Linked DNA regions of Siphonobacter curvatus. The main gene of each other region encodes a partner of the protein of the gene in region 3 in a complex. Links are inferred from orthologs where the notes say so. Each region holds a gene or a part of one and is shown on either strand. Other genes may lie near its edges. The genes, in order: C5O19_RS07840, accC and accD.

What was found.
Region 1: the proteins of accD (region 3) and C5O19_RS07840 are in contact, whole or in part, in a solved structure (PDB 8UXZ), measured with the Escherichia coli proteins. The link is inferred for Siphonobacter curvatus from one-to-one orthologs.
Region 2: the proteins of accD (region 3) and accC are in contact, whole or in part, in a solved structure (PDB 8UXZ), measured with the Escherichia coli proteins. The link is inferred for Siphonobacter curvatus from one-to-one orthologs.

What each region holds. Positions count from the first base shown.
Region 1 is NZ_PTRA01000001.1:1,901,367-1,904,502, forward strand. What follows is about bases 32-3,008. They hold C5O19_RS07840 (acetyl-CoA carboxylase carboxyltransferase subunit alpha), read right to left. Parts: upstream 2,009-3,008; coding sequence 1,055-2,008; downstream 32-1,054. Other genes in these bases: C5O19_RS07830 (site-2 protease family protein), read right to left, coding at 32-340; C5O19_RS07835 (HAD family hydrolase), read right to left, coding at 377-988; C5O19_RS07845 (MBL fold metallo-hydrolase RNA specificity domain-containing protein), read right to left, coding at 2,159-3,008. In the rest of the region: more of C5O19_RS07830, read right to left, coding at 1-31; more of C5O19_RS07845, read right to left, coding at 3,009-3,136. UniProt on the Escherichia coli protein: Component of the acetyl coenzyme A carboxylase (ACC) complex. First, biotin carboxylase catalyzes the carboxylation of biotin on its carrier protein (BCCP) and then the CO(2) group is transferred by the carboxyltransferase to acetyl-CoA to form malonyl-CoA.
Region 2 is NZ_PTRA01000003.1:193,458-196,487, forward strand. The notes cover bases 64-2,934. They hold accC (acetyl-CoA carboxylase biotin carboxylase subunit), read left to right. Parts: upstream 64-764; coding sequence 765-2,105; downstream 2,106-2,934. Other genes in these bases: efp (elongation factor P), read left to right, coding at 64-146; accB (acetyl-CoA carboxylase biotin carboxyl carrier protein), read left to right, coding at 201-674; C5O19_RS17930 (amino acid permease), read left to right, coding at 2,283-2,934. In the rest of the region: more of efp, read left to right, coding at 1-63; more of C5O19_RS17930, read left to right, coding at 2,935-3,030. UniProt on the Escherichia coli protein: This protein is a component of the acetyl coenzyme A carboxylase complex; first, biotin carboxylase catalyzes the carboxylation of the carrier protein and then the transcarboxylase transfers the carboxyl group to form malonyl-CoA.
Region 3 is NZ_PTRA01000003.1:91,692-94,809, reverse strand. What follows is about bases 1-2,959. They hold accD (acetyl-CoA carboxylase, carboxyltransferase subunit beta), read left to right. Parts: upstream 1-1,032; coding sequence 1,033-1,887; downstream 1,888-2,959. Other genes in these bases: C5O19_RS17420 (family 20 glycosylhydrolase), read left to right, coding at 2,000-2,959; fbaA (class II fructose-bisphosphate aldolase), read right to left, coding at 1-575. In the rest of the region: more of C5O19_RS17420, read left to right, coding at 2,960-3,118.

The DNA.
Region 1 (3,136 bases), on a different replicon or contig from region 3:
ACTGAATATTGGTTTTGACCCGACTCCGTAGCTTGATAAAGGCTCCCATGGTACCAATCGTGGTGAAAGGGCCGAGCCAGAGGGGAATGTAGTAGGGTAGAGTAACCTTAACCTTATTAAAGCGAGCCGTAAAATAGTGACCAAATTCGTGTACAGTCAGTACCGCCAGAAAAGGAAGTGAAAACGCCAGTCCGCCCAGAATGTCCGAAATGGTTAAGGGAGGATTGGCGTAAAAAAGAGAAGTTCCGTTCGTCCATTCCGCCCCCGCAATCGTGGTAGTTACAATGGTTAGAACAAATAGAATGAGTTGGGTATATAAACGACGCCGGGTACGGCTCATACAGTCAAGGCTTTCGAGAAATGTGGCTCCGGCGGGTTAGTAATCGAGTAATTTGTCAAGTACGGTGCCGAGCGGATTCAACCAGATGGTTTGTATACCAACGGTTGCGGCCGATTCAATATTATCAGCGTTGTCGTCAATAAATACGCTTTCTTCGGGCAAAAGTCCGCCACCTTCCTGCAGGGCATGACGGTAAAATTCCGGATCGGGTTTCATGAAACCCATTTCATACGAAAGAAAAGGTTTTTCAAACAGACTCATGAAATCGTAGCCCACGGCGGCGGCTCGCTTCACGATTTCCCGAACGTGAATGGGATTCGTATTACTCAGCAGAAATACGCGATACGATTTACTAAGGTCCTGAATGCGGTCGAGGCGGGCCTTAGGCATGTCGAGCAACAAGGTACACCAGGCCGTATCAATGGTTTCGTCCGACCAGTCGCTATTGAATTCTTTACGAAGCAACGCTTTAAAATCCGCTTCGTTGATTTTTCCAATCTCAAACTGATGGAAGAACGCTTTTTCGTGAAACAGACGCGTGGCTTCTTCTTCAGAAATACCCGCCAGTTCGGCAAACGCCCGGTAGGTAAGAGGAACGTCAATATCAATGATGACATTCCCCATATCGAAAATGAGGTTTTTGATCATAGGAAGAAGAATAGCGATCGGTCTACCCGTGGTGTACCAGAAATACGGTAGACCGATCGCGAAAACTTACTCAACAAACACGCCCATTTTCGAGAATTTCTCAATGCGTTGATTGATCCGTTCTTCGGGTGAAAGAGCCTGTAGGGCAATGAGTCGGTTGATGATTTCTCCTTTGAGAATTTCGGACATCCGGTCGTGGTCGAGGTGAGCACCGCCGAGGGGTTCGGGAATGATTCCATCGACCAGTCCATTGCTGCTCATGTCCGTTGCGGTAAGCTTGAGGGCTTCAGCGGCCTGTTCCTTGTAATCCCAACTCCGCCAGAGAATGGACGAGCAGGATTCCGGAGAGATTACCGAATACCAAGTATTTTCCAGCATCAGTACCTGATCACCAATGGCAATACCCAGGGCTCCACCGGAAGCTCCTTCGCCAATGATGATACAAATGACGGGTACAGTTAACATGAACATATCCCGAAGGTTACGGGCAATGGCTTCACCTTGTCCGCGTTCTTCCGCTTCCAGTCCGGGGAATGCACCGGGCGTATCAATAAGCGTAATGATGGGGCAGTTGAATTTTTCTGCCATTTTCATCAGACGCAGGGCCTTGCGATAACCTTCGGGGTTGGGCATACCGAAGTTACGGTACTGCCGTTCTTTAGTATTACGACCTTTCTGCTGACCAATGATCATGACGGGGTGACCATCGATATTCGCAAAACCACCCACAATCGCCTTATCATCGGCAACCTGACGATCGCCGTGGATTTCAATAAAATCCGTACAGATCCGGTGCAGGTAATCTTGCGTATACGGACGATCAGGGTGACGTGAAACTTGTACCCGCTGCCAGCGAGTCAGGTTACGGAACGTCTCTTTCTTAAGATCTACTAACTGGTTTTCTAAGACTGCAGTAGCGGCCGAAACATCAAGATTTTTTTCGGCGGCCAGCCGTTTCATTTCGTCAATTCGGGATTCGAGTTCGGCAATGGGCCGTTCAAAGTCGAGTAATGTTCGCATAAACAAGTTTCTGAGTTCTTATTCGTGAGCCATTGGCCACGTACCCAAAGGTTAGAACACAACAAAAGTAATAAGAAAAGCGGGGTTACGGTGGAAATTAGCATTTTGAGTAACGAATGCCTGGTCGTCCTTTCCGCTTCAGTAAACGATTTATAATTCGAAACTCTCTCCTTTCATGGGAATGCGGACATCGCTGAAACCTTCGTCATGGAGTCGATTGGCAAAGGTTTGCATGGAGGTTTCCTCTCCGTGAATGAGAAAAATTTTCTTAAGCTTCTGCGGCGATTGTTGCTTCACAAAATTTACGAGATCCTGCTGATCTCCGTGGCCACTGAAGACATCAATTTTTTCAATTTTTGCCTGAACCGCGTATTCGTTGTCCTTGATTCGTAGCGTATTCTGTCCGTTCAGCAATCGCCAGCCCAGCGTGTCTTCGGCGGCATAACCCACCAGCAGAATGGTACAGTACGGATTGCCGATGTTGGCGGCCACGTGTTGTTCAACCCGGCCACCGGAAACCATGCCCGAAGCTGAAATAATGATACAGGGTTCGTTATGATTCGAGATGGCCCGACTAGCCTTTTCACTTTCAATAAAAGTCAGGTTCTGAAAATCGAACAGACGACCGTGCTTTTGTTTAAAGTTCTGCGATTCGGGATTGAGAAATTTGCTGTGACGATCGTAAACTTTCGTCGTCGAATGAGCCAAGGGGCTGTCGCTAAATACGCGAATCGGTTTAAAACCTTGTTCGGAATACAGGCGATTCAGCGTAAAGAGTAAGGCCTGCGTCCGGCCTACTGAGAAAGCAGGAATAATCAGACGCCCCGGAATATTGATGCAGGTACGGCGGATCACATCGGCCAGAGCTTCCTCGGGGGATCGGTTATCTTCGTGTAAACGGCTACCGTAGGTGCTTTCACAAACCAGATAATCCACTTCCGGTACGGGACTAGGTTCGACGTGCAGGGGATAATTTTTACGCCCCAGATCACCCGAAAAACAAATGGATTTTTTTTGTCCTTTTTCTTTCGTTTCCAGAATGATGTGAGCCGCTCCCAGCAGGTGGCCCGCTGGAATGAAGGTCAGCCAAAGGTTATCGGTAACCTGAAATTTCTGATTAAAGGCAAT
Region 2 (3,030 bases), 100 kb from region 3 along the record:
GTATCCGCGGGGATACGGCCAACTCCCCCAAGAAACCCGTAGAAGTAGAAACGGGTGCTAAAATCATGGTACCTCTGTTTATCGAGCAAGGTGAAAAAATCCGGATCGATACCCGTACCTACGATTACGTAGAACGCGTAAAGTAATACCGCCAGTCGGCCTGTACGCGTCGACTCTTCAAGACCGAAAATTCATTCACAATGGAAACCAAAGACATACAACATCTACTTGATTTCATCGCCCAATCTGGATTGGACGAAGTAAACATTGAAACGACTGACCTGAAAATCAGCGTGAAGCGTTACGCGGGTGTAGCAGCCCCCGTGGCGGCTCCAGCTCCGGTAGCCGCCCCCGCTGCCGCTCCGGCTCCGGTAGCTACTCCGAGTGCTCCGGCGGCTCCGGCCCAGCCTGCAGCGGCGGCGGAAGCTTCCAACCTGATTACGGTTAAGTCGCCCATGATCGGTACGTTCTACCGGGCGGGTAGCCCCGATGCTCCGGCATTCGTGGAAGTAGGTACGGAAATCAAGCCTGGTAAAGTAGTTTGTGTGGTTGAAGCCATGAAACTTTTCAACGAAATCGAGTCAGAAGTATCCGGCCGTATCGTGAAAGTACTGGTTGAAAATGCCACGCCGGTTGAATACGACCAGCCTCTGTTCTTAGTTGAACCTGTGTAAGTTAGTTTTCTGTTTTCAGTCGTCCGTTTTCACTAGGAGCGGGCGGTGATTTTATCGAATACAGAAAACCGAAAACTGCAAACTGAAAAGATGTTTAAGAAGATATTGATTGCCAACCGTGGCGAGATTGCCCTGCGGATCATCCGTACCTGTCGGGAAATGGGTATTAAAACGGTGGCTGTATACTCGACTGCCGATCGCGAAAGTCTGCACGTACGTTTTGCGGATGAGGCAGTATGTATCGGGCCTCCGCCAAGTCGCCAGTCTTATTTAAGTATCCCCAATTTGATTTCAGCGGCTGAAGTAACCGGTGCGGATGCCATTCACCCCGGTTATGGATTCCTTTCGGAAAATGCCGAGTTTTCGCAAATCTGCCGCGAATACGGAATCAAGTTCATTGGCGCTACTCCCGAGCAAATCAATTCCATGGGTGATAAGGCTACGGCCAAGGCAACCATGAAAGCCGCTGGTGTACCGGTTATCCCCGGTTCCGACGGTTTGCTGGAATCCCTTGAGCAGGGAATCGAGTTAGCCCGTGGTATTTACCCCGTCATCATCAAGGCTACGGCCGGTGGAGGTGGACGCGGTATGCGGGTCATTCGCAGCGAAGAAGAATTTGAAAAAGCCTGGCACGACGCTCGTACGGAATCGGCGGCGGCGTTCGGCAACGATGGTCTGTACATGGAGAAATTCGTGGAAGAACCCCGTCACATCGAAATTCAGATCGTAGGAGATCAATTTGGTCGGGTATGCCACCTGTCCGAACGCGATTGCTCCATCCAGCGTCGTCACCAGAAACTGGTCGAAGAAACGCCTTCTCCCATCATTACGCCGGAGTTACGGGCAAAAATGGGTGAAGCGGCCATCAAAGGAGCATCCGCCATCGGTTACGAAGGAGCGGGTACCATTGAGTTCCTCGTCGACAAACACGGTAACTTCTACTTCATGGAAATGAATACCCGTATTCAGGTTGAACACCCGATTACGGAAGAAGTAACCGATTTCGATTTGATCAAAGAACAAATCAAAGTGGCCGCCGGTGTACCCATTTCAGGTCAGAGCTACAGTCCGAAACTGTACTCCATGGAATGTCGCATCAATGCCGAAGATCCCGGACATAATTTCCGTCCGGCTCCCGGCAAAATCACGACGCTGCACCTGCCCGGTGGACATGGCGTACGGATTGACAGCCACGTATACGCGGGTTACACCATTCCGCCGAACTATGATTCCATGATTGCCAAGGTGATCGTAACGGGTCAGAGTCGGGAGGAAGTGATTACGCGGATGAAACGGGCTCTGTCGGAATTCGTCATCGAAGGCGTAAAAACGACGATTCCTTTCCATTTGCGACTCATGGACGATCCGTCCTTCCAAAGCGGACAGTTCACGACGCAATTCCTCAATGACTTCGATTTCAGCGGACTTTAAGAGTCAACTGCTAGGGATACTGAAAAAGGCTGGAGCGATCCAGCCTTTTTTTATGGCTTGAAAGTCCGCAAACTGGCCGCACTTTCGTTCCAGATGATCCTATTTTCAGGCTCAATGGTAGCGGGATCGCCCTTCGCAAATTATATTTACAAAATTCCCTACCAAAAAGATAGATTAATGAGCCGGATTAAGTCCATTGCTTCGCTGCAAACCGAAGCTGCCCAGCAAGGTAGTAATACCCTAAAACGAAGCCTGAGTTCCTGGAATTTAATTGCCATTGGTATTGGCGTAATCATCGGAGCCGGACTTTTTTCGCTCACGGGTATCGCCGCAGCCAACAATACGGGTCCGGCCGTTGTACTATCCTTTTTGCTAGCGGCTGTTGGATGTGCGTTCAGTGCCCTGTGTTACGCCGAATTTGCGGCCATGGTGCCCGTAGCGGGTAGTGCGTATACGTATGCTTACGCCACCATGGGCGAACTTTTTGCTTGGATCATCGGCTGGGATTTAATCCTCGAATACTCCGTAGGAGCGGCTACCGTTTCGATTAGCTGGTCGCAGTACCTGATTAAATTTCTGGCTTCCTACGGGATTCATCTGCCACCGCAGTGGGTACGCGGTCCTTTTGAAGCCGTAACGCTGGCCGACGGTAGTACGGTCAGCGGAATTATGAATGTACCGGCCCTGCTTATTCTCTGGATCATCACTGCTATTATCATTCGGGGTACAAAGGGCTCGGCCTGGGTAAATGGCATCATCGTGGCGATCAAAGTTGCGGTCGTAATTGTGTTTATTGCGTTGGGTATTCAGTACATCAAACCGGAAAACTACCATCCCTTCATTCCTGAAAACACGGGTACTTTTGGCGAATTTGGAGCGAGTGGAATCCTTCGCGGAGCCGGGGTGATTTTCTTCGTATTCATTG
Region 3 (3,118 bases):
GAAGAATCTACATCGGAGTTATCCACACCGTCTTCTTCACCACCCGTTACGCCTAATTCAATTTCCAGCGTCATGCCCATTTTGGCCATCCGCTCGAGGTATTTCGAAGAAATTTCGATGTTTTCTTCCAGCGATTCTTCTGACAAATCAAGCATGTGCGAAGAGTACAGGGGCTTGCCCGTCTGAGCGAAGAATTTCTCTCCGGCTTCCAGTACGCCGTCAATCCAAGGAAGGATTTTCTTGGCACAGTGGTCCGTGTGCAGTACAACGGGCACACCATAGCGTTCGGCCAGTAAGTGAATATGTTGAGCTCCTGAAATAGCTCCGGCGATAGCGGCTTGTTCGTTATCGTTTTTCAGGCCTTTTCCTGCGTAAAACTGAGATCCGCCGTGGGAAAATTGAATGATGACGGGAGAATTCAGGTCGCGTGCTGTTTCCAGTACTGCGTTTACCGTACTGCTGGAAATAACGTTGACAGCCGGAAGAGCAAATTGGTGTTTCTTAGCGAGTTCGAATAACTCCTGAACGGCATCTCCTGAAAGAACGCCCGGAGCAATTTGAGTTGCATTGGCCATACTAAGCGTTGAAATGTGATGATTATGAACTAAATTTTTTTACTCGTATCGAAAGAAGTTCGTCGTTTCTGAAACTGTGTATCCCGTTGAAACCAACCATACGAGGTTCGTTGTACGAGAACTTCAAGTTGATGAAGAAGAAGCATCTTACCAGAATCTTCCGGCCTGACCGGAAGGCGGCTGGCCATCAGCGGCTACAAACTTAGGCATTTTTCCTTCATCCGTCGTACTTCCATTTAAATAAGGTACAGAATCACTTTTTCGTTTCCAATCGGGGCCTGAAAAATCCAAAAAATCATAAAAAACGCATTAAAGCCGCCTCGAAAAGTACAAAAACTAACCAATAGCTAGTTTGCAAACCTAGGAATGGCCTATCTTTGATGTCCCAAATCAAGCTTTAGGTTTAGTGCCCGTCTGTTAGGGCTGCCTAAGCACTAAACTTCAAAAACTCTAACACATGTCTTGGTTCACCCGGAAAGACAAGGGTATTCAAACCCCCACTGAAGCCAAGCGGGAAGCTCCCGACGGGCTTTGGTACAAGTGCCCTCAGTGCGGGAACATCATGCATACCCGCGAGCACAAGCTGCAGGCTTATACCTGCTCGAAATGCAATTACCACGAAAAAGTCGGTTCGCAGGAGTATTTTGAACTGCTCTTCGACGATACCCTTTATACTGAACTCGATCCGACGATGACGTCGGATGATCCGCTCCACTTCAAAGATACCAAAGCTTATCCCGACCGGATCAAGGCTACCGAACGTAAAACGGGCCTGAAAGATGCGGTTCGTACGGGTTATGGCAAAGTACAGGGCATCGATATGGTGGTGGCGTGTATGGACTTTAACTTCATCGGCGGTTCGATGGGCTCGGTGGTGGGTGAAAAAATCGCCCGGGCGATGGATTACTCCCTGAAAAACCGGATTCCCCTCCTGATGATCTCCAAATCAGGGGGTGCCCGGATGATGGAAGCAGGATTCTCGCTCATGCAAATGGCGAAAACGTCGGCGAAAATTGCTCTGCTCGATCAGGCCAAAATTCCCTACATCTCGCTTCTGACCGATCCTACCACGGGCGGCGTAACGGCTTCGTTTGCCATGCTGGGTGATTTCAACATCTCCGAACCCGGAGCCCTCATCGGCTTTGCGGGTCCCCGCGTCATTCGCGAAACCATCGGTAAAGATCTGCCTAAAGGCTTCCAGAGTGCCGAATTTGTGCAGGAACACGGCTTCCTCGACTTCATCGTGGATCGCAAGGATTTGAAAGATCGTCTGGCGAAATTGCTGGAAATCATCTGGGTCAAGCCTGCGTAAAACCCTATTTCAGTATAAAAAGCCTGGGTCCCACGACTCAGGCTTTTTTCGTATCCCTACAGATCGTTTGTTCTTAGTATCTTTATCGCAACCATTTTAACTTCTTCACTGTATGCGTGGTCGCTTGTCGCTGGCTTTTCTCTGGCTCTGTACCTTATTTTTTATCGGTTGTAAATCTTCGGAACAAGCATCGGAGGGCTCTTCGGTAGCGATCTCCTGGAAATTAATTTCCAACTTCACCGATACTCCCTCTGGTTTTAAAGCCCGTTTTATCTTCAAAAATAATGGTAGTGAAACGTTGGGTAACAAGGGCTGGACGCTGTACTTCAACATGTCTCCCCGCCCGATTCTGGCTTCCAAAACACCGTCTCCGGCTACCGTCGAACACATCAACGGCGACTGGTACAAGCTCACGCCCAACGAAAGTTTTGAGCTGAAACCCGGTGCCAGTCTGGAAATTCCCTACGAAGCTTCGGTCGCTATCATCAAGGAAACAGATGCCCCGATGGGTCTGTATTTTGTGCATACGGACGGAAAAGAAGAGAAAATCGAAGAAGTAGCCGACTATACAGTCGAACCGTTCACAGAAAAAGAACAAATCCTACGCGGCCCCAACGATCAGATTCCTCTGCCCACGGCGGCCTATCAGTATCAGCAAAATGCGGCCCTGAGTCTGGTTTCGCCGGAACAACTGCCGGTCTTGATTCCGTCTCCGGTGAAGGTGACTAAAACGGCGGGCTCCATTAGTCTGACGAAGGAATGGCCCATTTATTACGCGAAAGGGCTGGCCAATGAAGCTGCGTTTCTGGCTCAACGCCTCCAGGTACTGACGGGCACCTCGTTTGTGACCAAAGAAGGAACGAGTACGGAGCAACGGATTCAGCTCAGTACGGGTTCCGTGGCTGTCAACGGTGTTACGAGCGAAGCCTATCAACTGAACATAGCTGCCAACGGTATCCAGATCGTGGGAAGTGATGCGGCCGGGGTTTTCTACGGCGTAGAAAGTTTACTGGCTTTGGCTCCGGTTGCTGCCTACCAGAAAGCGACCGCTCCCCTGGCCCTACCGCAGGTACAGGTAGAAGACGCTCCCCGCTTCAAATTCCGGAGTATGCACTTCGACGTTTGCCGAAATTTTCAAACCAAGGAAACGGTCAAACGCATGTTGGATTTACTGGCTTTCTATAAAATCAATCACCTGCTGTTTTACCTGACGGAAGATGAAGCCTGGCGG